3 regions of the Kribbella jejuensis genome follow, and region 1 is predicted to be linked to each of the others. Evidence: riboswitches for the same ligand, from Rfam matches in the RefSeq annotation. Region 1 holds a riboswitch; each other region holds the start of a gene.

Region 1 (9,438 bases):
GTCGAGGATCACCTGCTGATCCGACAGCTTTCCATCCCGGTACGTGATCCGCGCGATTCGGTTGGCACCCTCACCCGAGTAGTACGCGTAGATGTACGGCCGCCCCGGATACCCCGGATCCACCGCCAACCCCAGCAACCCACCCTCCGACGAGGACTTGACCCCGTCGACAACCCCCACATCACTGACCTGCCCTCCGGCGACCCGGACCACCTTCCCCGAGTCCCGCTCCGCCACGAGCGCACTCTTGTCCGGCAGGAACGCCAACCCCCACGGGACCTGGATCCCCGTGGCCACAGTCCCGGCCACCGTGAGCTTCAACGTCCGCACCTGCGCCGTCGTACCGGAAGTGGCCGGCGCCGACGCCGAGCCAGAACTACTCGGCGTCGCCTCCGAACACCCGCTCACCAACACCAACCCAGCCACCACCACCGCAGCCCTACCGCGCACACCCGTCTCCTCCGCTAGCCCTCTCCCTACGCTAGCCGCCGCATGGGCGGCCGACCGGTGGGCGCGAAGGCCGGCGCGGCTGAAGACCGCGCCGACCGGCAGCTCGGATGGGTCAGCTTCCCCAGGTGGGGCGGAGGGGGAAGTGGGCGTCGGCGTTCTCGTCGAGTTTCACGGCGAGGACCTGGTGGAGTTGGGTGTTGTTGCGTTCGAAGCCGACGCGGCAGGCGGCGAGGTAGAGGCCCCAGATCTTCGCGGTGGGGTAGCCGACCTCGGTGACCGCCTCGTCCCAGTGGGCGACCAGGTTGTCGGACCAGGCGGCCAGGGTCAGTGCGTAGTGCTCGCGGAGGTTCTCCTCGTGGCGGACTTCGAAGCCCGCGTCCTGCGCCTCGGCGATGATCCGGCCGGAGCCGATCAGTTCACCGTCGGGGAAGATGTAGCGGTCGATGAAGGCACCCGTCGAGCGGTACCGGTTGTCCGGGCGGGTGATGCAGTGGTTCAGCAGCCGGCCGCCGGGCTTGAGCCGGTCCAGCAGGAAGCCGAAGTACGACGGGTAGTTGCGGACACCGATGTGTTCGGTCAGGCCGATCGAGCTGATGGCGTCGAAGTCCCGCTCCGCCACGTCGCGGTAGTCCAGGAAACGTACCTCGGCCCGGTCCTCCAGGCCCTCGCGCTTGATCGCCTCGGTCGCCCACTCCGCCTGGGCCGCCGACAACGTGACGCCCAGCGCGGTCACGCCGTACTCGCGGGCCGCGTGCCGGACCATGCCGCCCCAGCCGCAGCCGACGTCGAGCAGCCGCATGCCCGGCTTCAGGTCGAGCTTGCGGGCGACCAGGTCGTACTTCTCGTACTGCGCCTGCTCGAGTGTCGAGTCCGCCGTCGGGTACACGGCGCAGGTGTAGGTCATCGACGGCCCGAGGATGTACTCGTAGAAGGTGTTCGAGACATCGTAGTGGTGGTGGATCGCCGCTTTGTCCCGGGTCTTGGAGTGCCGCAGTCCTTCGAAAGTACGACGCCACTTCGGCAGGTGTTCCTGCGGCGGCGGGGGCGGTGGCTTGAGGTGGCTCCAGCCGAGCCCGCGGACGATCCGCAGTGCCTCCGCCGCGGTCGGCCGCTCGAAGTGCACCTGGTTGAGCATCATCCGCATCAGGTCGTACGGGTTGCCCGGGTGCACGCCGGTGATCTCCAGGTCGCCCATCGCGTACGCGCGCACCAGTCCGAGGTCGCCGGGCGCGGTCAGGATGTAGGACAGGCCGCGCTCCGAGGCCAGGTGCATGTGGATCGGTGAGTCTTCCGGGCCTGTGGCGCTGCCGTCGTACGCCGTGAACCGGAAAGGCAAACCGTCCGGGGTCACGGTCGTGAGCGCGTCAGCGATGGAAACCTGGGTAGCTAGCGTCGTCATCGGCGCGTCACCGCCTTTTCGTAGAGTCCGGTGAGTCGGTTGTTCGGGTCGTAGCGATTCTTGACCTCGGTCAAAGCCGGCACGTTGTAGAGCCGGTCGAAGGTGTCGCGGTCGTAGTAGGCGTCGGAGTACAGGGACTTGTGGCCGCCGAAGTCGGTGACCGCCTGTTCGATGCGCCGGTTGACGTCGCCGTCGGTCGCGCCGGGCGCGATCGGTACGGTGCCCCAGAAGCCGACGTTCACGTACGTCTCCCCGGGCTTGAGCGGATACAGCGGCCAGGACTCCGACCCGCGCAGCCGCAGCGGGCACAGCCACACCGGCCGCATCCCGACCTGCGCGTCGAACCAGCGCAGGAAGTCGGCGAGCCGGGCGACCGGGATCTCCACGTCCTGGATGACGCGTTCGCGGTCCGGGCGTCCGCGCCGCTGGTTCAGCCGGGCGGCGAAGTGGTGCCGGTTCTCGAAGCCGACGATCTTGTGGAACACGTCGCTGCGGCGCCAGCGGCGCGGCCACAATCGCCGTACGACCGGACGCTGGGCGCCGAACGCAGCAGAACACCAGAACCAGTCCGTGTCCCACCGCCACAGGTAGTCGTGCGCCGTGAGGAAGTCGGTCGGGCGCTGCTGGATCGACCGGTAGTAGATCTGCTGGCCGGTGTAGTCGCTGGTCTTCACCGCGGCGTCACTGTTCCGGCCGAGCGTCAGGTACGCCTCCGACGGGCTGAACGCGACCCCGTCGACGAAGTGCACCGGCTCGCCGTCGTACGTGCCGGAGGCAACGATCTCGTCGATCGCCGGGGCGAGCGCGTCGAGCTCGAGCCGGACGTGGCGGAGCGCGATGTACGGCGAGATCCGGTCGAGCTCGATCCGCAACCGGGTCGCGTAGCCGAGCGTGCCGTAGGAGTTCGGGAACATCCGGAACAGGTCCGCGTGCTCGCCCACGGGACGTGCGGTGACCAACGCGCCGGCGCCGGTCAGGATGTCGAGTTCGAGGACGGACTCGTGCGGCAGGCCGGCGCGGAACGACGACGACTCGATGCCGAGGCCGGTGACCGCGCCGCCGAGGGTGATCGTCTTGAGCTGCGGTACGACCATCGGCGTCAGCCCGTACGGGAGGGTCGCCGCGACCAGGTCCTCGTAGGTACACATTCCCTGGACGTCGGCGGTCCGCGCGTCCTGGTCGATGCTGATCACGCCGGTCAGCCGGGAGACGTCCAGCCCCGGGCGGTCGAGCTCGGTCCGCGGGCGGAAGAGGTTCGAGCTGCGTTTCGCCAGCCGGACCGGCACGCCCGGCGGAATCTGTTCGTACGACTCCCGCAGCCGGCCGACGGCCTGATCGTGCGCCACCACCGCCGCCACATCCGATGTCGAAGGCACCGATCCAGCTTACGACGGCACCCGATGTCTGGCACGGGAGTTCAAAAGTGTCCCAGACCCCGAGTAGGTTCTGCGGCATGGGTGATGTGGTGAAGGCATGGCTGCCGTGGGAGGATCCCGAGGCGTTCCTCGGCGGGGTCCCCGCGGGGATCGAGGTGGAGTGGTTCGCCGGTGGCGAGCGGCCGAAGTCGCTCGAGCAGGTGGAGTTCTACGTGCCGAGCTACATGGGCGGCGGTGACGTGTTCGACGTCGTCCGGGAGATGCCCTCGCTGAAGGTCGTCCAGCTGCAGACCGCCGGGTTCGAGCACGTCCAGTCGCGGCTCGCCGACGACGTGACGCTCTGCAACGCCCGCGGCGTGCACGACGCGTCGACGGCCGAGCTGGCGGTCGGGCTGATCATCGCCTCGTTCCGCAACCTGCCGCGCGCGGTCCGCGACCAGGAGCGCCAGGTCTGGCCGAACTCCTACGACCAGGTCGACGACTCGCTCGCCGACCGGACCGTGCTGATCCTCGGGTACGGCGCGATCGGCGAGGCGCTGGAGCGCCGGCTGAGCGGGTTCGAGTGCGACGTGATCCGGGTCGCGCGGCGGGAGCGGGACGGCGTACACCCGCTGACCGAGCTGCCGGAGCTGCTGCCGCGCGCGGATGTCGTCGTGCTGCTGACTCCGGCGACGCCGGAGACCACACGGATGGTGGACGCGACGTTCCTGAAACGGATGAAGGACGGCGCCCTGCTGGTGAACGTCGCTCGCGGTGTCGTCGTGGACACCGACGCGCTGGTCGCCGAGCTCGGCACCGGCCGGATCCGGGCCGCGTTGGACGTGACCGACCCCGAGCCGTTGCCTGCCGGACATCCGCTGTGGTCTGCTCCGAACGTGCTGATCAATCCGCACCGCGGCGGGGCCTCGACGGCGTTCGCGCCGCGGGTCGCCAGGCTGGTGCGGGCGCAAATGGAGCGCTACGCGTCCGGGGAACCGTTGATCAATGTGGTGGGGGGTCCACCACGGTAGAGGGAGGACGACGATGTCCGAGGCCGTACTGCTGATCGGGACCAAGAAGGGGCTCTGGATCGGCCGGAGCGACGCTGCCCGCAAGGACTGGCAGCTCGACGGGCCGGTGCCGGAGTTCGAGATGCAGGGCGTGTACGCCGTGGGCATCGACACGCGTGGCGACGGCGCGCACGGCGCTCGGCTGTTCGTCGGCGGCACCAGCGAACACTGGGGCCCCGCGGTCTTCCACTCCGACGACCTCGGCAAGACCTGGGCCGAGCCACCGGAGGGCTCGATCGGCTTCCCGCAGGACGCCGAGGCCTCGCTCGAGCGGGTCTGGCAGATCCAGGCGGCACCGGCCGACCAGCCCGGCGTCGTCTACGCCGGATCGCAGCCGTCGGCGTTGTGGAAGTCGACCGACGGCGGCGTCACGTTCAACCTGGTCCGCGGTCTGTGGGACCACCCGCACCGCAAGGACTGGGGCGCCGGGTTCGGCGGGCAGGCGGTGCACACCGTGCTGCCGCACCCGACCGATCCGCTGCGGCTGAGCGTGGCGATGTCGACCGGCGGCGTCTACCGGACGACGGACGGCGGTGAGACCTGGTCCCCGGCGAACCACGGGATCAAGGCCTACTTCATGCCGGATCCGGACCCGGAGTTCGGCCAGTGCGTGCACAAGCTGGCGGCGCACCCCGACGTACCGGAACGGATGTTCGCGCAGAACCACCACGGCGTGTACCGGTCGGACGACGGCGGCGCGAGCTGGCAGTCGATCGCGGACGGCCTGCCGTCGGACTTCGGCTTCCCGATCGTCGTGCACCCGCACGAGCCCGACACCGTGTACGTGTTCCCCTTGGTCGCCGACGGCAACCGGATCCCGACCGACGCGCGCTGCCGGGTCTTCCGCTCCCGCGATGCCGGCGCGACCTGGGAGGCGCTGTCGTCCGGGCTGCCCGACGTCTCCTACATCCCGGTACTGCGGGACGCGATGACGACCGACACCGCCGACCCGGCCGGTGTGTACGTCGGCACCCGGGACGGCTGCGTCTACGCGAGCGCCGACGCGGGTGACACCTGGACCGAGGTCGCGAGCCACCTGCCCGACATCCTCACCGTGCGCGCGGCGGTCGTCGGATGATCGCAGTACGCCTGCCGACCGTGCTCCGCCCGTTTGCGGGCGGGGCCGAACGGGTGCAGGTCGAGGCCGCCACGGTGGCCGAGGCCTTCGCCGCGCTCGACCCGCCGCTCCGGCGCCGGCTCACCGACGAGCAGGGTGCGGTGCGGCGGCACGTCAACGTGTACCTGCGCGACGACAACATCCGCGACCTCGACGGCCTCCAGACCCCATTGTCGGAAGGGGACGAGCTGCTCATCCTGCCGAGCGTCGCGGGAGGCTGAAGCCGTTACCGTCAGCACTATGAGTGATGTCCTCCTGCTGACCGGGCCATCCGGCTCAGGCAAGACCACGGTGGCCCGGCTGGTCGCAACCGACGCGGCGCGTCCGACGGTGCATGTGACGACCGACGAGTTCTTCCGGGCGATCCGGACCGGCTTCATCCCGCCGTACCTGCCGGAATCGCAACGGCAGAACGTCGTGGTGGTGGACGCGATCGTCGCTGCGGTCGCGGTGTTCGCCGACGGCGGGTACGACGTCGTGGTGGACGGCATCATCGGACCGTGGTTCCTGCCGCCGTACCGGACCGCGGCCGCGGAGGGGCAGTGGCGGATGTCGTACGTCGTACTCCGGCCGGATCTCGCGACCACCTTGGAGCGCGGGCAGGCGCGCGCCGGTGTCGAGCTGACCGACACCGACGCGCTCACCGGGCTGCACGCGGCCTTCGCGGACCTCGGTGAGCTCGAACGCCACGCGCTCGACACGACGAGGCTCGACGCGGAGGAGACGGCTGCCAAGGTCCGTGAGGCTGTTGCCTCGGGCTCCTATCTGCTCAGTGTCTGAAGAGCCGCAGACCCGTAGCGGACCAGGTGATGCCGAGGTCCGCGCAGGCGGCGGCGACCTCGGACGAGCGGATCGAGCCGCCGGGCTCGACGATGTGGGTGACGCCGTACCGGTGGGCGACCTCGACGTTGTCCGCGAAGGGCAGGTGCCCGTCGGAGACCATCGTCACCCCGGTGAGCGGCTCGGAGGACCAGAGTGCCGCCTTCTCGCCGGCCAGGCGCGTGCAGTCGACGCGTGACTGCTGCCCGGCGCCGACACCGATCGTCATCCCGTCCTTCACCATCACGACGGTGTTCGATTGGGTGTAGCGGGCAACAATCATCCCGAGGACGGCGTCGTCCGGCAGATCCTGGGGGAGTGGCGCAACGTCCCGCTCCTGCGTGAGCCGTACGCCGTACACGTCGCGCACCTCTTTCGCCGGCGGCTCGTACGACGCGTCCATCTCCAGCACCAGGTACGTCCCGCGCTTCTTCGCCGCGAGGATCTCCAGGACGCCCTCGTCGTACCCGGGCGCGATGATGCCGTCCGACACGACCCGCTTCAGTAGGCCGGCCAGCTCGAGGTCCACCGGATGCGAGACCGCGACGAAGTCGCCGTACGAGGACTTCGGATCCGCGTCGCGCGCTCGCCGGTACGCCTCGGTCACGGATGCACCGAGCGCTGCACCGGCCGGTGACACATGCTTGTACGACGCCGCCGCCGGTACGCCGAACCGCGCCGAAGCCTCCCGCACCAACTGCCACCCGGTCAGCGCGTCGAGCACATTGATGTACGACGGCGCACCCGCGAGCACCGTGAACGGCGCGTCCTCGACGCGCGCCGCCTGCTGTGGATTCATCCCGTACCGCAACCGCATCACAACCTCCGACGAACTCGGAGGCGCCCAGGCGGACGACGCCCCGCCCGAAGCTCCCCGGTGGTACCCCACCCACGCCAGTCGCGGTGCCCTCAGCCTACTTCGTCGCGCGAACCACCAGCAGGCGGGAGTCGGTGGTCAGGGGTTCGTCGTGCCAGCCGCCCTTGATGGTGATGTCGGAGAAGCCGGCTGTCCGCAGGTCTTCGGTGATTTCCTCGGCGGAGCGGAAGTACAGGACGTTGCGGTAGACGGCGTCGTGGCCGTCTTCGAAGACGTTGTGGGCGTCGAAGACCACGCGGCCGTCGGCGATCTCGATCAGTTCGAGCCACTCCTTGAGGTGACCGGCGATCGTGTCGCGTTCGCCGTACGTCGCCTCGCTCGTCCACTGCTCCCAGGCCCGCGCCGCCGGGTTGCGCGACTCGAACGCGAACACCCCGCCGGGACGGAGCGCGGCGGCCAACGCGGTGCACGCGGGCAGATGTTGGGCGACATGCATCATCGTGTTGCCGCTGCTGACGATCAGGTCCACGTCACCGGTCGGCCGTACGGCGTGGTGGTCGCCGTCGATCCACGTCACCGCGTCAGCGCCGGGCTGACGGCGCGCGTAGCCGAGCATCGTCGGGCTCGGGTCGATCCCGATGACGGTCCGCCCTGGCGCGACCAGGGATCGCGTGAGCAGGCCGGTGCCACACCCGAAGTCCAAGACCTTCGACGCGCCCGCGGCCAGCGCCCGGTAGTACGCGTGGTCCTCGCCGGCTGGATTGTCCAGGTCGTAGAGGGCTACCAGTTGCTCATCGCCGTACGGATCGTCGGTCACCGTGGCAGCCTAGGAGCCACCCCGGGCCCGAACAACGCAGACAGCGAACGTAAGACGGGTGTCTCAACAAGTGAGACGCCGGACGGCTCAGCTTGACCCGGCCGCCGGTTCGGGGCGAATAATGCCTACATGCGATCGATTCTCCTCGTACTTGTGCGGCGCGCCGACTGACGCGACCACAGAGTCGAGCGCGCCCCTTCAGCCAACCCGGCGGAAGGGGTTTTTTGTTGCCAATGCGACTATCTGCGACCCAGTAGCGCGGCGGGAACGGCCACGAGCGAGGATGGATCGGTCGCGAACAAGTCAATTCGTGACAGGACAGGAAGGCTCTCTCATGAGTGAGCAGCTGACCGGGGCACAGGCTCTGATCCGCGCACTGGAACATGCCGGAGTGGACACCGTCTTCGGCATCCCGGGTGGCGCGATCCTCCCGGCGTACGACCCGATGCTCGACTCGACCCAGATCCGCCACATCCTGGTACGTCACGAGCAGGGCGCCGGCCACGCCGCCCAGGGGTATGCCTCCGCGTCCGGCAAGACCGGCGTGTGCATGGCGACCTCGGGCCCGGGCGCGACCAACCTGGTGACGCCGATCGCCGACGCGTACATGGACTCGGTGCCGCTGGTGGCGATCACCGGGCAGGTCGCCAGCGCCGCGATCGGTACCGACGCCTTCCAGGAGGCCGACATCCGCGGCATCACGATGCCGATCACCAAGCACAACTTCCTGGTCAACGACCCGAACGACATCGCCACCACGATCGCCGAGGCGTTCCACATCGCCTCCACCGGCCGGCCCGGCCCGGTGCTGGTGGACGTGACCAAGGACGCGATGCAGTCGATGGTCGACTTCCAGTGGCCGACCGAGCTGTCGCTGCCCGGCTACCGGCCGGTGACCCGCCCGCACCCGAAGCAGGTGCGTGAGGCGGCCCGGCTGATCGCCGCGGCCGAGAAGCCGGTGCTGTACGTCGGCGGTGGCGTGATCCGCGCGCAGGCCAGCGCCGAGCTGAAGGAACTGGCCGAGATGCTCGGCATCCCCGTCGTCACCACGCTGATGGCCCGCGGCGCGCTCCCCGACACCCACGAGCTGCACTTCGGGATGCCCGGCATGCACGGCTCGGTGTCCGCGGTCGGCGCGCTGCAGCGCTCGGACCTGCTGATCTGTCTCGGTGCGCGCTTCGACGACCGGGTGACCGGCAAGCTGGACTCGTTCGCGCCGGAGGCGAAGGTCATCCACGCCGACATCGACCCGGCCGAGATCGGCAAGAACCGCGCCGCGGACGTGCCGATCGTGGGGGACTGCAAGGAGGTCATCACCGACCTGATCGGCGCCCTCAAGACCGAGATCGCGAGCGCCGGCCGCACCCCGTCGTACGAGACCTGGCGGCACCAGCTGGAGGACGTCCGGACCCGCTACCCGCTCGGTTACGACGAACCCGAGGACGGCACGCTGTCGCCGCAGCACGTGATCAAGCGGATCGGCGAGATCGCCGGACCGGACGCGGTGTACACCGCGGGCGTCGGCCAGCACCAGATGTGGTCCGCGCACTTCCTGCCGTTCGAGAAGCCCGGCCACTGGCTGAACTCCGGCGGC
Region 2 (9,438 bases), on a different contig from region 1:
TCTCGTCCGCGGCGATCCCGGCGACCGGGCTGGCGATCACCACCCGCGGTACGTCGCCACACGCCTCGGTCGTGTACAGGCCGACGGCCTCGAGCCGCTGCCAGATCGCCGGCACGTCTTCGATCGCGATCCAGTGCAGCTGGATGTTCTGCCGGTCGGTGATGTCGGCTGTGTTCCGCGCGTACTTCGTCGAGACGTCCGCGATCACCTTGAGCTGCTCGGTGGTCAGCTGCCCGCCCTCGACCCGGACCCGCATCATGAAGTAGCGGTCGTCCAGCTCCTCCGGCTCGAGCGTCGCGGTCTTGCCGCCGTCGATCCCGGGCTTGCGCTGGGTGTACAGGCCCCACCAGCGGAACCGGCCGCGCAGGTCGGCCGGGTCGATCGAGTCGAACCCGCGGTGCGCATAGACGTTCTCGATCCGGGCCCGGACGTTCAGGCCGTCGTCGTTCTTCTTGTTCTCTTCGTTCTTGTTCAGCGGCTCGCGGTATCCGAGCGCCCACTGGCCTTCGCCCTTGCCCTTGCGGGGGCGGGCGGGCTTGCGGGCAGCAGGAGTGGTGACGCCGGCAGTCATCGGGGGCGCGTCCTTGTCCTCGTGACAGGTGCTCACCAGCGGCGGGGAGATCGAAGCGTCGTCGGTTCGATGCGTTCCGCGCGGTGCGCACCCAGCGGTGATCGGGGATGATCAGGGGGCCGTCATTGGCCCAGGCAGGGTGGCTGTCAGAACATCGAAGGACAACAGATGGCGCTGCGCATCCGCCCGAGGTCGACATGGATGCGACCTACGAGGTGGGTGGACAGGGCAGCGAGCATGTCCACAAGCGTCAGCGCGACCGGCCGGTAAAGCAACTCCCATTCCTACATCCTGAGACTCGATCTCACCATGTGGTTATGTCTACCAGTCTGCTGTTCATTGTTCCGTGCTCCTTGCGTTATTCACAAGAGCTCTTGTGCAAGAGCTCTTGTGGAAGCTACGGTGCTGCCTATGGCACCTGCGAACCGACGCGCCGCGACCTCCTCGGTGGTCGCCGCGATCCACCACCCGCTCCGCCGGCGACTGCTCGACCTGCTCGGCGTCGAGGGCCCGGCCACCGCGTCGCAACTGGCCGAGCGGACCGGCGAACTGGTCGGCAACATCAGCCACCACCTCAAGGTGCTGGCCGCGGCCGAGGTCATCCTGGAGGCGCCCGAGCTGGCGAAGAACCGGCGGGAGCGCTGGTGGCGCAGCGCTCACCAGTCGTACAGCTGGTCGGTTGCCGACGCGGAGGGTGAGCCTGCCGGCGAGCTGATCGCAACAGTGTCCGAGGAGAGGAACGTCACACACCACACGGACAAGGTCCGGCAGTGGTTCGAGATGCGTTCGTCGTACGACGAGGAGTGGGTGCGGGCGGCATTTTCGACCGACAGTTGGCTGCGGCTGACGCCCGAGCGGCTCGAGGAACTGGGTCAACGGATCGGCGAGCTGATCCAGGAGTACTACGAGGCACCGTCGACCGACGAGTCGGCGCAGCCGGTCTACGTCTTCGCCCACGCCGTACCGGCCAAGCCGTGAGCTCGCCCTCGGTCGGGGCCGTCGTTGTGCCTGCACTCCGGCGGGATCGGCGGGTGCAGGCCTGGATCCTGTCCGGTGCGGTGTCCGAGGCCGGCGACGTCGCCTGGTACGTCGGGCTCGCGTGGAGTGCGGCGCAGGTGACGTCGCCCGCGGGCGCCGGCCTGGTGATGGGGATCGGGGCGCTGCCGCGGGCGCTGTTCCTGCTCTTCGGCGGCGCGCTGGCGGACCGCTGGGACGGTCGCCGGACGATGATCGTCGCCAACCTCGGGCGGATCGCGGTGCTCGTCGCCGCTGCGATCGTGGCGGTCGCGGACGGGGTGACGCTGCCGCTGCTGCTGACGGTGGCGATCGTCTTCGGGGCGGTCGACGCCCTGTACAACCCGGCCGCCGGGACCTTGCCGCGACGGATGGTCCAGCCTGATGACTTGGTGCCACTGGCGGCCGGGCGGCAGTTGGCCAATCGGCTGGCGGTGTTCGTCGGTGCGCCCCTCGGCGGTCTGCTGGTGGCTCACGGCGGGTTGATGACCGTGATGCTCGTCGACGCGGTGTCGTTCGGGGTGATCGCGGTCGTGCTGGCGTTGGTGGTCCGGCCGAGGTTTCCGCAGCCGGTGGCGAGCGGGCATTCGATCCGGCGGGACCTGGCGGCCGGCTTCGGCTATCTGCGCCGGGATCAGGTGGCCCGGACCTTGGTGATCGCCTTCTTCGGGCTCAACCTGTGTGTCGGTCCGGTCCTGGCGGTCGGACTGGTTCAGCGGGTGCACGGCAGTGGGTGGGGCTCGGGTGCGCTCGGCTGGTTCCAAGCCTGCTCGGGGATCGCGGCGGCGGTCGGGGCCGTGGTCGCGATGCGGTGGAAGCCGCCGGCGCCGGCCCGCGCCGGCCTGCTCGTGCTGATCGCCCAGGCGGCCGGCTGCGTGATGGTCGGCTTGGTCCCGCGCGTGGCCGTCTTCGCCGCGATGGCGATGATCGGTTTCACCGCCGGCCTGGCCTCCGCCCTGCTCTCGGGTGCCTTCCAGCAGACCATCGCCCCGGCCTTCCTCGGCCGCACGTCGAGCATCGTCAGCCTCTCCGACGACGGGCTGATGCCGGCCGCGATGGCGGGTTTCGGCGCCCTCATCTCGCTGATCGGCGTGGCCGCGGCCTGCGCCCTCCTCGGAGCCACCTTCGCGGCCCTCATGGTCTGGTCAGCCTCACGATTGCGGACACGCTGAACCTGTACGACGTGGCCGGCCACGTAAACTCACGCGAGTGTCCGGCTGGCAGAACGTCCGTGAGTTCACGCTGGGAAACGTCGAACGCCCGGCCACCCGCACCCGGAACCACATCGAGTGGGGCCCGAACGCGATCCGGGTGGCCTCCGGCTCGAAGGACGACCGAGTGCTCACGCCGTACGCCTATGTCGGCCCCGACCGCTCCCTGTACCTCGACGCCGACCTGACGCAACTCCTCTGCCGGGTCTCGCAATCGTCCGACCACGCCTGGTCGGTCCGCGACGCCGAGGACCACGAGGTCGGCACCATCACCCGAATCCCGTCCGGTCGCCCGCTCCTCCGCCCCAACTGGCGCATCACCCAACCCGGCCACCCCGAACTGATAGGCCGCACCGAATGGCTGAGCGGCCCACCCACCCGCCTCGCCGCCAAAGCCGCCGGCCGCCTCCTGATAGGCGTCCTCGACGGCCTCACCGGCATCGGCGACGAAGGCGGCGACCAACCCACAAAAACCCGCACGTTGGAGTGGCGCTCAGCCGACAGGGTCGCAATGTACTCCGAGGGCACGACCTCGATCACGGTGCACGCCGACTGGCTAGACCGCCGCCTCGCCTTCGCCTACTGCCTACTCGCCAAATGAACCAACGCGGTCCGTCAACGTGACTGGGCATCCCGGGGTGAGTGTGCCGGTCGGGTTGTTGGGCGGGCTGCCGGTGGGGGCTCAGGTGGTTGCGGCGCATGGGATGGATGCGACTGCGGTGGGGGTTGCGCGGGAACTGATGGTCGGCCTGAAGCCGCCTGTCCGCTGACGGCCGGTGGCAGCGGCTGCGCCACGGTGATCGATCGTCGCGCGGCCGACTGGCCGGTGGCGGCTGGTGGTAGGGCCTTTTGGACGGTGTTGGCGATGTCGATTGCTGATGCGCGTTGCCGGTCGGGTGTGGTTTCGCCGCGGGCGGTGGGGGAGCGGAGTTCCTCGGGTTTGGTGAAGTCGGCGACGGCGGCGACGACCTCGGGGGTGAAGGGGTCCCGGCGGTTCTGCGCCGGCGGTGTGGACGTCGGGTCCGGGGGCCGGAACAGCTCCCGCAGTTCGATTCGGAAGAACTTGATCAGCTCCTTCGTGCGCAGCACCCGGCTCCGGCGGAGGATTTGGCGTTCGAGGGGGAGGGTTGCCTTGTCGCGCCAGCTGACGTCGAACATGATCCGGCCGAGCCGGAAGCCCGGGTTCGTTTCGCCGCCGGGGAAGCCGCGGGCGTTCCCGTGGGTGAAGAACTCGCTGTAGAACGCGCCGTCGTCCTCGTTCTTGAGCACGTTCCACGCACGGTACTTGTCCGTCGGCAGCTCGCCCCGCACCCACGCCTCGTCCATCAGCGCGTGCGACGCGGCGTTCAGCGGACGGTGCCCGACATAGTGGTACTGCGGCCGCTCACCACGCCGGCGCCGGTCGTACTCGGCGATGATCTGCGGCCACTCGTCCGCCGAGATCGACCGTGCCAGCCGGGACGCGAACGACGTCCGCGCGCGCAGCTCGGCCCGTGACGTCACCGGGCGATCCGTCCGCCCGGTCATTGTCTCGAGCTTGTCCATCACGAACGTTCCGCCGTGCGGACCGACGCGGTTCCAGCGGGTGACGTCCAACGACGGCTCACCGGCGTTCAGCGCGCGCAGTACGGCGATCCCGGCCCGGTACAGCGGCACCCGCCGCCGCATGATCCGCGTCTCCCAGGCAATCCGGTACTCGCTGTCGAGCCACGCCGTACCGACGAGACGCTTCGCCTTGCGGCGGTTCACCGCGGGTGTTCCGCTCGCCAGTTCTTGATCATCTGTTCCATGTCCGCGTGGATGAACGCGAAGAAGTCGGCCGCCTCGGTCAGCCGCCGGCAGACGGGGGAGTCCTCGGCGAAGAGCGCGGCGCCGGCGCGGCTGGTCGCCTCCCACTCGCTCAACGCGAGGTTGCGGCGTTCGAGGATCGCGGCGAAGACGTCCTCACGGATCCGGTAGTGGTCCTTGCGCGACCCGGGGAGCCGCTCGCGGGAGATGAACGAGACCTGCAGCAGTTGCCGGACCGCGCCGGACACCGCGGGCTGGCTGATCTTCAGCATCTCGGCGAGCTCGGCCGCGGTCATCGTCCCGTTCGGGCTGACCAGCATCGCGCCCATCACCCGAGCCGACATCGTCGGTACGCCGCTGTTCGCCAGCACGCCCGCGAACCGCTCGACGAACTGGCTGACGGCTTCCTGGCTCGGTTCCTCGACCATGGTTGAAGCTTACAGTAATTTGATTTATCGCAACTATCACAAGCTTCTGATAATTTGAATCACATGACCACGACCACCTCGGAGTCGACACTGACCGGCGCTCGCCGGTTCGGTGTGCTCATCGCGCTGTGTCTCGCCGTACTCGTCCTCGGCCTCGACACCACCGTGCTGAACGTCGCGCTGCCGACGCTCGCCAAGGATCTCGACGCGTCCACCAGCCAATTGCAGTGGATGGCGAACAGCTACAACCTGGTGCTCGCCGCGCTGCTGCTGCCGGCCGGGCTGCTCGGCGACCGGTTCGGACGGCGCAAGATCATCGCGATCGCCCTGACCTTGTTCGGTTTGGCGTCGCTGGCTTGCGCGCTGTCGAACTCGGCCGGTCAGCTGATCGCGGCTCGGGCGTTCCTCGGCATCGGCGCGGCAATGATCGTGCCGGTCGCGCTGTCGCTGATCACCGTGCTGTTCCGCACCGAGGAGGAGCGGAAGAAGGCGATCGGCTTCTTCGTCGTTGCCAACAGCATCGGTATGCCGCTCGGCCCGATCGTCGGCGGCCTGCTGCTCGACCACGCCGGCTGGCAGTGGATCTTCGTGATCAACATCCCGATCGCGTTCCTGGCCGCGCTCGCGGTGACGCTGCTCGTCCCGGAGAGCCGGAGCGCGAACCGCCCGGCGATCGACTGCCTGGGCATCGTCCTGTCCAGCGCGGGCCTCGCAGCCTTGGTGTACGGCGTTACGAAGGCGGGCGAGTCTTCGTGGACGGACGGTGTCACGATCACGTTCCTCGCGCTGGCCGTCGTACTGATCACGTGCTTCCTGCTGTGGCAGCGCCGGAACAGTGAACCGCTGATCGAGCTGCGGCTGTTCCGCGAACGAGTGTTCACCGGCGGTGCCGTACTGCTGACAGTCTCGGTGTTCGCGATCTTCGGGTTGCTGTTCACGATGCCGCAGTACTTCCAGGGCATCAACGGATCGGACGCCCTGCACACCGGCCTGAAGCTGCTGCCGTTCATCGGCGGGATGACCGTCGGCGCCAAGCTGGCCGAGCCGGTGGAGTCGAAGATCGGCACCCGCCTGGTTGTGATGACCGGCTTCGTCGTGATGGCGGCCGGCTTCGTACTCGGCGCGTTCACCGACCTCGGCACCGGGTACGGGTACACCGCGATCTGGTTCGTGGTGGTCGGTTTCGGCCTCGGCTGTTCGATGCCGCAGGCAATGAACGCGGCGCTCGGGGTCCTCGACCCGGAGCGGGCGGGGACCGGCTCGGGGCTCTTGCAGGCGTTCCGGCAGGTCGGCGGCACGGTCGGGGTCGCCGTACTGGGAACCGTGCTCAACTCGGTCTACCGCCACCACGTGGACACGACCGGTCTGCCGGCGCAGGTGGCCGACGCGGCCGAGCGAAGCCTCGCAGGCGGACTGGCCGTCGCCGCCAAGACCAACGCGCCGGCCCTGGCGGCCGACGTACGAGACGCCTTCCTCACCAGCCTCAACACCACGATGTGGGTGTCCGGCGGCATCGCGGTTGCCGGAGCTGTGCTCGCGGCGACGCTGATGCCGAAGCGGGCCGCGAAGGCTTCGCCGGACGCGCTGACCGGCGTCGAGCGGGACGCCTGACGACAAACGACAGCGCCCGCTCCAAGCCGCTTCACGCAAGCAGGAGCGGGCGCCGTAAAACGTGTCAGTTGAGCTCGAGACCCGGGTACAGCGGATGCTTGTCGAGGATCTCGGCGGAGGCGGCGCGCGTCTTGTCGGCCACGCCGTCGGCCAGCACGTACTTCGCCTTCGACGGGGCGCCGGCCGAGGTGGTGGTCGGGGTCGTGGCGGACAGCACGTCGACGATCAGTTCGGCGACGCGGTCGAACTCGTCGGCGCCGAACCCGCGCGTGGTGAGGGCCGGCGTACCGATCCGGACGCCGGAGGTGTACCAGGCGCCGTTCGGGTCGCGAGGTACAGCGTTGCGGTTGGTGACGATTCCGGCATCGAGCAGGGCGGACTCCGCCTGCCGCCCGGTGATGCCGTACGACGAGACGTCGAGCAGCACGAGGTGGTTCTCGGTACCGTCCGTGACGAGCTTGACGCCGCGCTTCATCAGGCCCTCGGCGAGGGTGACCGCGTTGTCTGCGACGGCCTGCGCGTACTCGCGGAACGACGGCTGCCGCGCCTCGGCCAGCGCGACCGCCTTCGCGGCCATCGTCTGGCTGAGCGGACCGCCGAGCACCATCGGGCAGCCGCGGTCGACGGACTCGGCGTACTCCGGCTGGCAGAGCACCATGCCGCCGCGCGGGCCGCGCAGCGACTTGTGCGTGGTGGTCGTCGTGACGTGTGCGTGCGGCACCGGGTCGAAGTCGCCGGTGAACACCTTGCCCGCGACCAGGCCGGCGAAGTGCGCCATGTCGACCATCAGCGTCGCGCCGACCTCGTCGGCGATCTCCCGCATCTTGGCGAAGTTCACCTTGCGCGGGTACGCCGAGTAGCCGGCGATCAGGATCAGCGGCTTGAACTCACGAGCCTTGCGGGCGACCTCGTCGTAGTCGAGCAGCCCGGTCTCCGGGTCGGTCCCGTAGGAGTGCTGGTTGAACATCTTGCCGGAGATGTTCGGCCGGAAACCGTGGGTCAGGTGACCGCCGGCGTCCAGCGACATGCCGAGCATCTTCTGGTCGCCGAGCGCCTTGCGGAGCTTGGTCCAGTCCTCCTCGGTCAGGTCGTTGACGTGCTTCGCACCGGCCTCGGCGAGCGCCGGCGACTCGATCCGCTGCGCCAGGATCGCCCAGAACGCGACCAGGTTCGCGTCGATGCCGGAGTGCGGCTGGACGTACGCGTGCGGGGCGTCGAACAATGCCTGCGCGTGGTCGGCGGCGGCCTGCTCGACGGTGTCGACGTTCTGGCAGCCGGCGTAGAAGCGGTGCCCGATCGTGCCCTCGGCGTACTTGTCCGACAGCCAGTTGCCCATCGTGAGCAGGGTGGCGGGGGAGGCGTAGTTCTCGCTGGCGATCAGCTTCAGCGAGGACCGCTGGTCGGCCAGCTCGGCCTTGATCGCGCCGGCGATGGTCGGCTCGACCGCGGCGATCACCTGCAGCGCGTTGTTGTACGCGGCCGACGCGGCGGCAGCGTCAAAGGACTGAGTCATCGTTGTCTCTCCTGCGGTTGCAGTGGGTCGAAGGCACCCAGGCGCACGGTGCCGACGGGTTTCGCTCCCCGGTGGTTCTCCACCTTCAGCGCGCCAGTCGCGACGTCGCTCACCCTATCGTGCGCTCGAGGATCCGATCGAACGGAGTCGTCCGCGGCAACGTCCCGAACACACCGCCCCAATCGCCGGCCAGCCGCGACGCGACGAACGCATCGGCGACCTCCGGCGTCGAGTTCCTGATCAACAACGAAGCCTGCAGGCACAGGGCCATCAGCGCAGCCAGCCTTCGCGCGCCGGCTTCGGCGTTCTGGTGATCAGCAAGCGCTTGCAGGACATCCTCCACGGCCGCATCCAGCCGGGTGTCGGCACCTTGGACCGAGCCGACCTCGAGCAGCCACGCCTCGAGCGACTCCGGCTTCCGCAGCGCCCGCAGTACGTCGAGCGCGTTCACGTTCCCGGACCCTTCCCAGACCGAGTTCAGCGGCGACTCCCGGTAGAGCAGCGGCAGCCCGGACTCCTCGACGTACCCGTTCCCGCCGAGACACTCCAGCGCCTCCGCGACCATGAACGGCGTCCGCTTGCACACCCAGAACTTGGCCAACGGCAACCCGATCCGCCGGAACGCCGCCGCCTGCTGATCACCTCCGACGGATGCGTCCACCGCCGCTGCCAACCGCATCCCCAGCGCCGTCGACGCCTCGGACTCGAGCGCCAGATCCGCCAGCACGTTCTGCATCGCCGGCTTGTCCGCCAGTAGCCCACCGAATGCGCTTCGGTGCCGCGTGTGCCAAACTGCTTCGACCAGCGCTCGCCGCTGGAGGGCCGACGAGCCGAGAACGCAGTCCAGCCGGGTTGCCGCGACCATCTCGATGATCGTCCGGACGCCGGCGCCCTCCTCGCCCAGGCGGTATCCGATGGTTCCGTGGAACTCGACCTCGGACGACGCGTTCGACCGGTTCCCGAGCTTGTCCTTCAGCCGCTGCAGCGCGAACGGGTTCCGGTTGCCGTCGGCAAGAACCCGCGGGACCACGAAGCAGCTCAGTCCGTCCGGCGCCTGCGCCAGTACCAGGAACACGTCCACCTGCGGCGCCGAGCAGAACCACTTGTGTCCGTGCAGTTGGTACACGTCCCCGGCCGGCGTCGCGGTCGTCACGTTGGCCCGCACGTCGGACCCGCCCTGCTTCTCGGTCATCCCCATCCCGGCCAGTACGCCGTTCTTCGCCGCGGCCGGCAGCCGGCGTACGTCGTACTCGGTCGAGGCGAGCTGCGGGATCCACTCCTTCGCGAGCGCCTCGTCGGCCC
Region 3 (9,438 bases), on a different contig from region 1:
CAATCGCTCCCACAGCTCCTGGTCCGAGCCGTCGATCGGATCCGAACCACGCCCCGCGGATCCCATCGACGGCTCCGTATCGTCAGTCAGGGTGATCTTCACATCAGCTAGTGACCGCTCGCAGGCCCGATGGTTGCATCACAGGGCGGTGATGATCTGCGCGAGTCCGGATTCCACGTCGCCTGGCAGGTCGAGGAGCAGGCCGCGGTGGACGCCGTACCAGGGGGAGAGGCGCGCCCAGTCCTTCGAGCGCTTGATCAGGTCCGGGCTCGGGCGGTAGACCTCGCGCACGCCGGCGGCGACGGGTTCCGGTGCGCCGTTGAGCGGCCAGCAGAGGTCGAGGGCCGGATCGCCGATGACCGCGTCGGTCCAGTCGATGATGCCGGTGATCCGGCCGTCCTGCATCAGGATGTGGTCCGGGCCGAAGTCGCAATGGATCAGGGAGGTCCGGACCAGCGCCACCCGATCGAGGAGGTCCAGGGCCTTGCCGTGTAGCTCGGCCGGCAGCAGCGGCACGATCTGGGTGCGGAACTCGGCGAGAGTGGCCGTCTTCTCGGCCGTAGCGGTCGCTGCGTCGAGTGCGCCGTACCTGACGGCCTCCGCAGAGTCGACGGCGTGCAAGGCCTTCAGAAAGCCGCCCAGCGCTCGTCCGGTTTCCTCGTCGCCGTCGGTGAACGGTTGTCCGGGAAGCCTCAGGTGACGTACGCCGTCCGCTGTCCGCTCGGGCACCGGGATCGGCAGGGGTAGCTGCGGAGCGAGCCAGGGGAGGAGGGTGGCCTCGGCGAGCAACCGCGGACGGACCTCTGGCCGACGCGGTGCGCGATGGATCCACGGGCCTTCGATCCACGCGCGGCTGTCCCATCCCTCGTCGATCGCCAGGCTCCGGACCCAGTCGCCGAGCAGCCCCACGCTGTCCGGCATGAACGACCACTCGTCGAACTTCGCCACCAGGTCCGCGGGCGACATCCACGCGCCCCACTCGACCTCCTCGGGCTGGTGCCGGACCGGGCCGTCCCAGACGCAGGTGTAGAGATACGCGTGGTACTGCGTGTTCTCGTCCGCGTAGTCGCCCTCCGGCAACCGGGTCAGCTCCACACCGGCGATCCCGAGTTCCTCCTCGAGCTCCCGTACGACGGCGTGGAACGGGTCCTCACCCGCCGCCACCACACCGCCCGCGGCGAAGTCGTACCGGCCCGGATAGACGTCCTTGGTCGACGTACGACGATGCACGTAGATGTCACCGGCCGGATTCCGGACGACCACGCCGGTCGCCGAGTGCCGCAGGTTGTCGCGCCGCATGACAGATCGCGGTACCGACCCGGTGACCTGGTTGTGCTCGTCCAGAATCGCCACCAGCTCGTCCATCCGGGCAGTCTCACATGTAACCCTGTGGACACAGCAACCACTTTCGTCGGCGGTACCGCGTAGGCTCGGACGCATGAGTGTTCGGCGGATCATGGGTACCGAGACCGAGTTCGGCATCTCGGTACCGGGCCAGCCCGGGGCCAACCCGATGCTGACCTCGAGCCAGGTGGTGAACGGCTACGCGCAGACGCAGCCACTCGCGCGCAAGACCCGGTGGGACTTCGACGAGGAGCATCCACTGCGGGACGCCCGCGGGTTCGACCTGAGCCGGGAGGTGGCGGACTCCAGCCAGCTCACCGACGAGGAGACCGGCCTGGCGAACGTGATCCTCACCAACGGCGCCCGGTTGTACGTCGACCACGCCCACCCGGAGTACTCGGCACCCGAGACCACCAACCCGCGGGACGCGGTGGTCTGGGACAAGGCCGGCGAGCTGGTGATCATGGAAGGCGCGCGGCAGGCGCGGGTGATCCCGGGTGCGCCGCAGCTGAACCTCTACAAGAACAACGTCGACAACAAAGGCGCGTCGTACGGCGCCCACGAGAACTACCTGATGCGCCGGTCCACGCCGTTCGCGTCGATCGTGCGGCACCTGACGCCGTTCTTCGTCAGCCGCCAGGTGGTGACCGGGGCCGGCCGGGTCGGGATCGGCCAGGACGGCGCCACCCACGGGTTCCAGATCAGCCAGCGCGCGGACTACTTCGAGGTCGAGGTCGGCCTGGAGACGACGCTGAAGCGGCCGATCATCAACACCCGCGACGAGCCGCACGCGAACCCGGACCGGTACCGGCGGCTGCACGTGATCATCGGCGACGCGAACCTGTCCGAGATCTCGACGTACCTCAAGGTCGGGACGACCTCGCTGGTGCTGGCGATGATCGAGGACGGCTGGCTGACCGACGACCTGGGCGTCGACCGTCCGGTGACCGCGCTGCACGAGGTCAGCCACGACCCGTCCTGCACGCATCTGCTGACGCTCAAGGACGGGCGCAAGATCACCGCCGTCCAGCTCCAGACGGAGTACCTCGAGCAGGCCCGGAAGTACGTCGAGGACAAGTACGGCGACGATGCGGACCGGCAGACGAAGGACGTGCTGCACCGCTGGGAGCAGATCCTCGACCAGCTCGCGCTGGACCCGATGAAGCTGTCGGACCAGCTGGACTGGGTGGCGAAGTACAAACTGCTCCAGTCCTACCGCGACCGCGACGGCCTGGACTGGGACGACCCCAAGCTGCACCTGGTCGACCTGCAGTACGCCGATCTCCGTCCGGACAAGGGCCTGTATTACAAGTTGGTGAAGTCGGGCCGGATGCAGCGGGTCGTCACCGACGAGGAGATCCGGATGGCGGTCGCGCACCCGCCGACCGACACCCGGGCGTACTTCCGCGGCCGCTGCATGCAGCAGTACGCGCCGCAGGTCGCGGCCGCCTCCTGGGACTCGGTGATCTTCGATCTGCCGGGCAAGGAGTCGCTGCAGCGGATCCCGACGCTCGATCCGTTGCGGGGCACGAAAGCGCACGTCGGCGCACTTCTTGACCAATGCGACACCGCCAGTGACCTGGTTCGCACCATTACTGGGGGTGCGGCCGGGTAGGGTCGCTACTGAAGGCCGATTTGGGCGGTCTTCCCAGCGGTTCTAGGAGGTGGCCACATGGCGAAGGACGGCGGTCAGCAGCACAAGCAGCCGAAGCGTTCGTCGACCGAGGAAGAGGTCGAGCAGGTCGAGGCGTCCGAGGACGTCCAGGAACGCAAAGAACGGCTCGACGAGGACGTCGACTCGATCCTGGACGAGATCGACGAGGTGCTCGAGGAGAACGCCGAGGAGTTCGTCCGCGGATTCGTGCAAAAGGGTGGGGAGTGAACCGCTCGATGACATCTGATGCCTCCGGCCGGCTGCCGGAAGCCTTCCTGACCCCGGGCGGCTCGTCGTTCATGGACTTCCTGGCCGGGCACGCGCCCGACCTGCTGCCCGGACGACGGTCGCTCGGTCAGGGTGACCTGTCCAGTGAAGTCCCGCACGGCACGACGATCGTGGCCGCCACCTTCCCCGGTGGCGTGATCATGGCCGGCGACCGGCGGGCCACGATGGGCAACATCATCGCCCAGCGTGACATCGAGAAGGTGTTCCCGGCCGACGAGTACTCGGCGGTCGCCTTCGCCGGCTCGGCCGGTTTCGGGATCGAGATGGTCCGGCTGTTCCAGGTCGAACTGGAGCACTACGAGAAGCTCGAGGGCGCGACGCTGAGCCTGGACGGCAAGGCGAACCGGCTCAGCGCGCTGATCCGGGGCAACCTGCCGATGGCGATGCAGGGCCTCACCGTGGTGCCGCTGTTCGCGGGGTACGACGAGGACATCAAGGGCGGCCGGATCTTCTCCTACGACCCGACCGGCGGGCGGTACGAGGAGACCCACTTCTACAGTGTCGGTTCGGGCTCGCTGTTCGCCCGCGGCGCGCTGAAGAAGCTCTACCGCGAGGACCTGTCCGAGACCGACTGCGTGACGGTGGCGATCCAGTCCCTGATCGACGCCGCCGACGACGACTCGGCGACCGGTGGCCCGGACATGCTGCGGCGGATCTTCCCGGTGGTCGGCGTGGTCACCGCGGACGGTTACCGGCGGCTGCCCGAGGACGAGGTCGCGGCGCTCGTCGACGCGGCCTGGGAGCAGCGGCACCGGCGTCCCGACGGTCCGGCCGCCCCCTCGCTGACCTGATCACCCCGAACTGACAGAGGACTCGATGAGCGTTCCCTTCTACGTCTCGCCCGAGCAGCTGATGCGGGACCGGGCGGACTTCGCCCGGAAAGGCATCGCCAAGGGCCGCAGCGCGATCGCGCTGCAATATGCCGACGGCATCCTGTTCGTCGCGGAGAACCGGTCACCCGCACTGCACAAGGTGGCCGAGATCTACGACCGGATGGCCTTCGCCGCCGTCGGCCGGTACAACGAGTTCGAGAACCTGCGGATCGCCGGCGTCCGGCTCGCCGACATGCGCGGGTACTCGTACGACCGTCGTGATGTCACCGGCCGTGCGCTCGCCAACGCGTACGCGCAGACCCTCGGCGCGATCTTCTCCTCCGGTGGCGAGAAGCCGCTCGAGGTGGAGATCCTGGTCGCCGAGATCGGCAACAGCGCGGCCGACGACCAGATCTACCGGCTCACGTACGACGGCTCGATCGCCGACGTCCGTGGGTACGCCGTGATGGGCGGCCCGGCGGAACAGGTCGCGGACTACATCGGCGAGCACTACCGCGACGGCATCTCACTGGCCGGCGCGCTGCGGCTCGCGGTGGACGCGCTCAGCCACGACGGCACCGAGGTCCGCGAACTCACTCCGGACCAGCTCGAGGTCGCGGTCCTGGACCGCACCCGCACCCAGGTCCGCAAGTTCAAGCGGATCACCGAGGAGACGGTCGCGCGGATCCTGTCCGAGTCGCAGCCCGACACCTCGGAAGGCCCCGGCTCCGGGGACACCGCGGCCAAGCCCGAGGACACGACCTCACCGGCCGGTGAAACGACGGCGCCCCAGCCGGACGCCGACGACGCACCGGTGGCCCCACCGGAAGACCCCGTAGACGACCGTCCACTGTGACGGATCAGTCCGAGTACTCAGCCGTCACCGACCACGTGGCGGCTGAGTCGTCTCCGGGGCCCTCGACACCACGCGAGCCGGCGGGGCGCACCGAGCAACCGGACGCCGTGCCTGCCGACGGCAGGCCGGTTGATCCGGCCCCGTGGGAGTTGCTGGGGGAGGAGCTGGGGTTCGAGCGATTCCTGTCCGTGCGTCTGCGGCGGTACCGGATGCCCGACGGGCGCGAGGTCGAGTGGGACGTGTTCGGCCGTGAGGCCGGGATCAACGCCGGGGTAACCGTGCTGCCGCTGACGCCGGAGGGGCGGATCGTGACGGTTCGGATGTTCCGGGCCGGGCCGGACGCGGTGGTGACGAACCTTCCGGGCGGTCTCGTCGAGCCGGGGGAGGACGTCGCGGTGGCGGGGGCGCGGGAGCTCGAGGAGGAGACCGGGTACACCTGCGAGACGCTCGACGTGGTCGGCTGGCAGTGGTCGGGCGCGTCCTCGACGTTCCGTAAGTACGTCGCGATCGCCCGCGGCTGCCGCCCCGACGGCAAGCAGCAACTCGACGAGGCCGAGGACTGCGTCCCGGTCGAACTCACCGTCGACGCCTTCCGCGCCGAACTCCGCAACCCCGGCGCGATGACCGGCATCGACGCCGCCTACCTCGCCCTCGACCACGCCGGCCTCCTCTGACCGCCAGCTCGACGGCACGTACACCCCCGCCGCGGCGTTCGCTATTCTGAGACCGGGCCGCGACTGGCGTTGAGGTGGGATACCACCGGGGAACGGCCTGCCGACTGGCTTCGCCGCGCGCCTGGGCATCTTCGAGCGATGATTCGAATGCTGAGGAGTGCGCGCATGAGTGCTGAGCTGATGATCGGAACCGACCTCGCCGCCGAGATGGTGGCCAAGGCGGCGGAGCGGGCGAGTGCCCTGCAGGAGCAGTACGGCGTCCAGCCGTGTCTCGCGACGGTACTGGTCGGCGACGACCCGGCGTCGGCGACGTACGTCCGGATGAAGCAGAACCGCTCGAAGAAGGCCGGGATCGCGTCGCGCAGCGTCGTACTCCCGGACTCGACGACCACCGAGGAACTGGTCGCGGAGATCACCAAGCTGTCCCAGGACCCCGCCGTGCACGGGATCCTGCTGCAGCACCCGGTGCCGCCGCAGATCGACGAGCGGGCCGCGTTCGAGGCGATCGACCCGGCCAAGGACGTCGACGGCGTGACCATGCGGTCCTTCGCCGCGATGGCGTTCGGTGACCCCGGGTTCCGCTCCGCCACACCCGGCGGCATCATGCGGCTGCTGGCGGCGTACGACGTACCGCTGGAAGGTGCGCACGCCGTCGTGATCGGCCGCAGCCCGATCCTCGGCAAGCCGGCCGGGATGTTGCTGCTGGCATCGAATGCGACCGTCACCTACGCGCACTCCCGGACCCGCGACCTGCCGGAGCTCGTCCGCACCGCCGACGTGGTGATCGCCGCCGTCGGCAAGGCGAACTTCGTCCGCGGCGACTGGCTGAAGCCGGGCGCGGTCGTCGTCGACGCCGGCTACAACGAGGGCAACGTCGGCGACGTGCACTTCGCCGAGGCGTCGGAGGTGGCGAGCCTGATCACGCCGGTCCCGGGCGGCGTCGGGCCGATGACGATCGCGCTGCTGCTCGAGCAGACGGTCGACGCTGCTGAGACGGCTGTCCACTCTTTGACTGGCCTGGCCTAGGGTTGGGGGACAAGACCTAAGGAGGCGGACGTGGCGGTACGGGCGATCCGGGGTGCCACCCAGCTGGACGTGGACGAGCGCGAGCACCTGCTCGAGCGGTCCGCGGAGCTGGTGAAGGCGGTCCTGGAGGCGAACGATCTGGAGAACGAGGATCTGATCAGCATCCTGTTCACCGTCACGTCGGACCTCCGGTCGGAGTTCCCGGCCGTCGCCGGGCGGCAGATCGGGCTCACCGACGTACCGCTGATGTGCATGCAGGAGATCCCGGTACCGCACGCGCTACCGCGGGTCGTCCGGCTGATGGTGCACACCGAGTCGCCACGCTCCCGCGACAAGATCCAGCACGTCTACCTGCACGGCGCCGTCGCGCTCCGCCCGGACCTGACGGGCGCCCAGTGACCGAGTTGCGGGGGCCGGTTCGCATCGTCGGTACCGGGCTGATCGGTACGTCGATCGGTCTCGCGCTCGCCCGGCTCGGCGTGGTGGTGGAGCTCGTCGACGGGAACCCGGACAACGCGCTGATGGCCGAGCGGATCGGCGCCGGCTCACGGCTGGTCGAGATCGAGCCGCAGCTGGTCGTGGTCGCCGTACCGCCTGATCACGTCGGCGCGGTCGTCGCCGAACAGCTCGAGCAGACGGATGCGGTCGTCACCGACGCGGCCAGCGTGAAGTCGAAGCCGCTCGCGGACGCGCGCAGCCTGGTGCCGGACGTCAGCCGGTACGTCGGCAGTCACCCGATGGCCGGCTCCGAACGGAACGGGCCGCTGGCCGCGCGCGCCGACCTGTTCGACGGCGCGACCTGGGCGATCACCCCGCACGCGACCAGCGATCCGGACGCCGTCGACCTGGTACGGCGACTCGCGGAGGCCTGTGGCGCCCGGACCGTCGAGCTGTCGGTGGAGGACCATGACTTGGGCGTCGCGCGGGTCTCCCATCTCCCGCACCTGATGTCGGCGCTCGCCGCGGGCACGCTGGCCGACGCGCCGGCCTCCCACCTGGAGCTGTCCGGGCAGGGTGTCCGCGACGTCACCCGGATCGCGGCCGGTGATCCACGGCTCTGGACTCAGATCGTGTCCGCGAACTCGACCGCGCTGACCGGCCTGCTGGAGCAGATCCGCGGCGAGCTCGACCGGCTACTCGTTGCCCTCGGCAAGGAAGAGGCGAACGACGAACTGACCGCGATCCTCGGCCAGGGCGTGTCCGGCGCCGTCCGGGTGCCGGGCAAGCACGGTACGCCGCACATCGACCTGGTCACGGTCCTGGTCACGATCCCGGACCGCCCCGGTCAGCTGGCGAAGCTGTTCGCCGACGCCGCCGAGTCCGGCGCCAACGTCGAGGACCTCCGCATCGACCACAGCCCCGGCCGCCCGGTCGGCGAGGTAGAACTCGCCGTCAAGCCAGGCTCGGTCGACCAGCTGGTCGACGTACTCACCGACCGCGGGTGGGTAGTCCACACGTAGACTGTCCCTCTGCGAAGGTAATCTTCGGGGCATGATCATCGCTGTGGACGGGCCGAGCGGCTCCGGTAAGTCGAGCACCGCCCGCGGAGTGGCCAACCGGCTCGGACTGCGGTACCTGGACACCGGGGCGACGTACCGTGCGGTGACCTGGTCCGCCGTCGAACGCGGGCTGGACCTGGACGACACCGCGGCGGTCGCGCAGCGCGCCCGGGAGCTGGTGCTCGAGATCAGCACCGACCCGGACGACCAGTTCGTGATCGCCGACGGGACCGACATCACGGCCGCGATCCGGGAGCCGCGGATCAGCGAGGTGGTGTCGAAGATCGCCACCAACCTGGACGTCCGTAAGGAGCTGATCCGGCGCCAGCGGGCGATCATCGACAAAGCCCAGACCGACGGCGGGATCGTCGTCGAGGGCCGCGACATCGCCACCGTGGTCGCGACCGACGCCGAGCTGAAGGTGCTGCTGACCGCCGACCAGGAGGCCCGGATGGCGCGCCGCGGCGCCGAGCTCGCGGCCGGATCCGTGACCGCGGCCGAGCTCCGCGACCAGATCGTCCGCCGCGATGCCGACGACTCGACGGTGTCGGAGTTCCAGGTCGCCTCCGACGGTGCCGTCACGATCGACTCGACCGACCTGACCCTGGAGGAGGTCGTCGACGTGATCAGCCGGCTCGCCACCGAGACCGTCCCCCGGAGCCAGGAGCTATGACGGCAGAACTCACCAGGCACGAGGACCTGCCGCGCACCGACGACCTGCCGCCCCTGCCGTACCGCCTCGCGCTGCCGATGCGGTACATCGCCCGGCCGTACTTCCGGCACAAGTACAACCTGACCATCCACCACGAGGACCGGTTCCCGCGGACCGGTCCGTTGCTGATGACACCGAACCACCTGAGCCTGCTGGACGCCCCGCTGCTCGGCGCGATGGCGCCGCGGATGCTGCACCAGCTCGGCAAGGTCGAGGTGTTCGGCGGCGTACAGGGCAAGTTCCTGCACCGGATCGGCCAGATCCCGGTCGACCGGTCGTCGTACGACATGCTCGCGGTCCGGAAGTCGATCAAGGTACTGCGGGACGGACGGGTGCTGAACATCTACCCCGAGGGCACCCGCGGGCCGGGCGATTTCAGCCGGATCCGGATCGGGGTGGCCTACCTGGCGATGGTCACCGGCGCGCCGATCCTGCCGGTGGCGCTGATGGGAACCCGCTTGCCGGCCGGTAGTGTGGAGGGTCATCCACCGGCCGGGAGCCGGATCGACATCGTGTACGGCGAGCCGTTCTCCGTGGACCGCGTACCCTTTCCCAGGAGACATACCGACGTAC

Evidence for each region. Region 1 has a riboswitch for ZMP and ZTP ahead of FB475_RS03650 (5-aminoimidazole-4-carboxamide ribonucleotide transformylase). Riboswitches for the same ligand answer to the same signal wherever they lie in the genome.
Region 2: another riboswitch for ZMP and ZTP. It lies ahead of FB475_RS31990 (glycine hydroxymethyltransferase); the one in region 1 lies ahead of FB475_RS03650 (5-aminoimidazole-4-carboxamide ribonucleotide transformylase).
Region 3: another riboswitch for ZMP and ZTP. It lies ahead of FB475_RS29555 (bifunctional 5,10-methylenetetrahydrofolate dehydrogenase/5,10-methenyltetrahydrofolate cyclohydrolase); the one in region 1 lies ahead of FB475_RS03650 (5-aminoimidazole-4-carboxamide ribonucleotide transformylase).

Annotation. Positions count from the first base shown of each region.
Region 1 covers NZ_VFMM01000001.1:764,790-774,227, reverse strand. The annotation lists gene FB475_RS03685 (PQQ-dependent sugar dehydrogenase) at 1-450, opposite strand, end outside; gene FB475_RS03680 (SAM-dependent methyltransferase) at 563-1,849, opposite strand; gene FB475_RS03675 (FAD-binding oxidoreductase) at 1,846-3,225, opposite strand; gene FB475_RS03670 (2-hydroxyacid dehydrogenase) at 3,303-4,235, shown strand; gene FB475_RS03665 (WD40/YVTN/BNR-like repeat-containing protein) at 4,249-5,352, shown strand; gene FB475_RS03660 (MoaD/ThiS family protein) at 5,349-5,612, shown strand; gene FB475_RS03655 (AAA family ATPase) at 5,632-6,171, shown strand; gene FB475_RS03650 (5-aminoimidazole-4-carboxamide ribonucleotide transformylase) at 6,161-7,027, opposite strand; ZMP/ZTP riboswitch at 7,046-7,122, opposite strand; gene FB475_RS03645 (class I SAM-dependent methyltransferase) at 7,125-7,844, opposite strand; gene FB475_RS03640 (acetolactate synthase large subunit) at 8,179-9,438, shown strand, end outside.
Region 2 covers NZ_VFMM01000003.1:893,618-903,055, reverse strand. The annotation lists gene FB475_RS32025 (nitrite/sulfite reductase) at 1-571, opposite strand, end outside; gene FB475_RS32020 (winged helix-turn-helix domain-containing protein) at 983-1,549, shown strand; gene FB475_RS32015 (MFS transporter) at 1,546-2,757, shown strand; gene FB475_RS32010 (hypothetical protein) at 2,795-3,397, shown strand; gene FB475_RS37020 (hypothetical protein) at 3,412-4,545, opposite strand; gene FB475_RS32000 (GbsR/MarR family transcriptional regulator) at 4,542-5,012, opposite strand; gene FB475_RS31995 (DHA2 family efflux MFS transporter permease subunit) at 5,076-6,623, shown strand; gene FB475_RS31990 (glycine hydroxymethyltransferase) at 6,688-8,136, opposite strand; ZMP/ZTP riboswitch at 8,165-8,247, opposite strand; gene FB475_RS31985 (acyl-CoA dehydrogenase family protein) at 8,246-9,438, opposite strand, start outside.
Region 3 covers NZ_VFMM01000003.1:384,416-393,853, forward strand. The annotation lists gene FB475_RS29520 (RNA polymerase sigma factor) at 1-66, opposite strand, end outside; gene FB475_RS29525 (phosphotransferase) at 139-1,365, opposite strand; gene dop (depupylase/deamidase Dop) at 1,439-2,959, shown strand; gene FB475_RS29535 (ubiquitin-like protein Pup) at 3,017-3,226, shown strand; gene prcB (proteasome subunit beta) at 3,235-4,077, shown strand; gene prcA (proteasome subunit alpha) at 4,103-4,954, shown strand; gene FB475_RS29550 (NUDIX hydrolase) at 4,951-5,628, shown strand; ZMP/ZTP riboswitch at 5,678-5,762, shown strand; gene FB475_RS29555 (bifunctional 5,10-methylenetetrahydrofolate dehydrogenase/5,10-methenyltetrahydrofolate cyclohydrolase) at 5,794-6,654, shown strand; gene aroH (chorismate mutase) at 6,685-7,053, shown strand; gene FB475_RS29565 (prephenate dehydrogenase) at 7,050-8,114, shown strand; gene cmk ((d)CMP kinase) at 8,146-8,826, shown strand; gene FB475_RS29575 (lysophospholipid acyltransferase family protein) at 8,823-9,438, shown strand, end outside.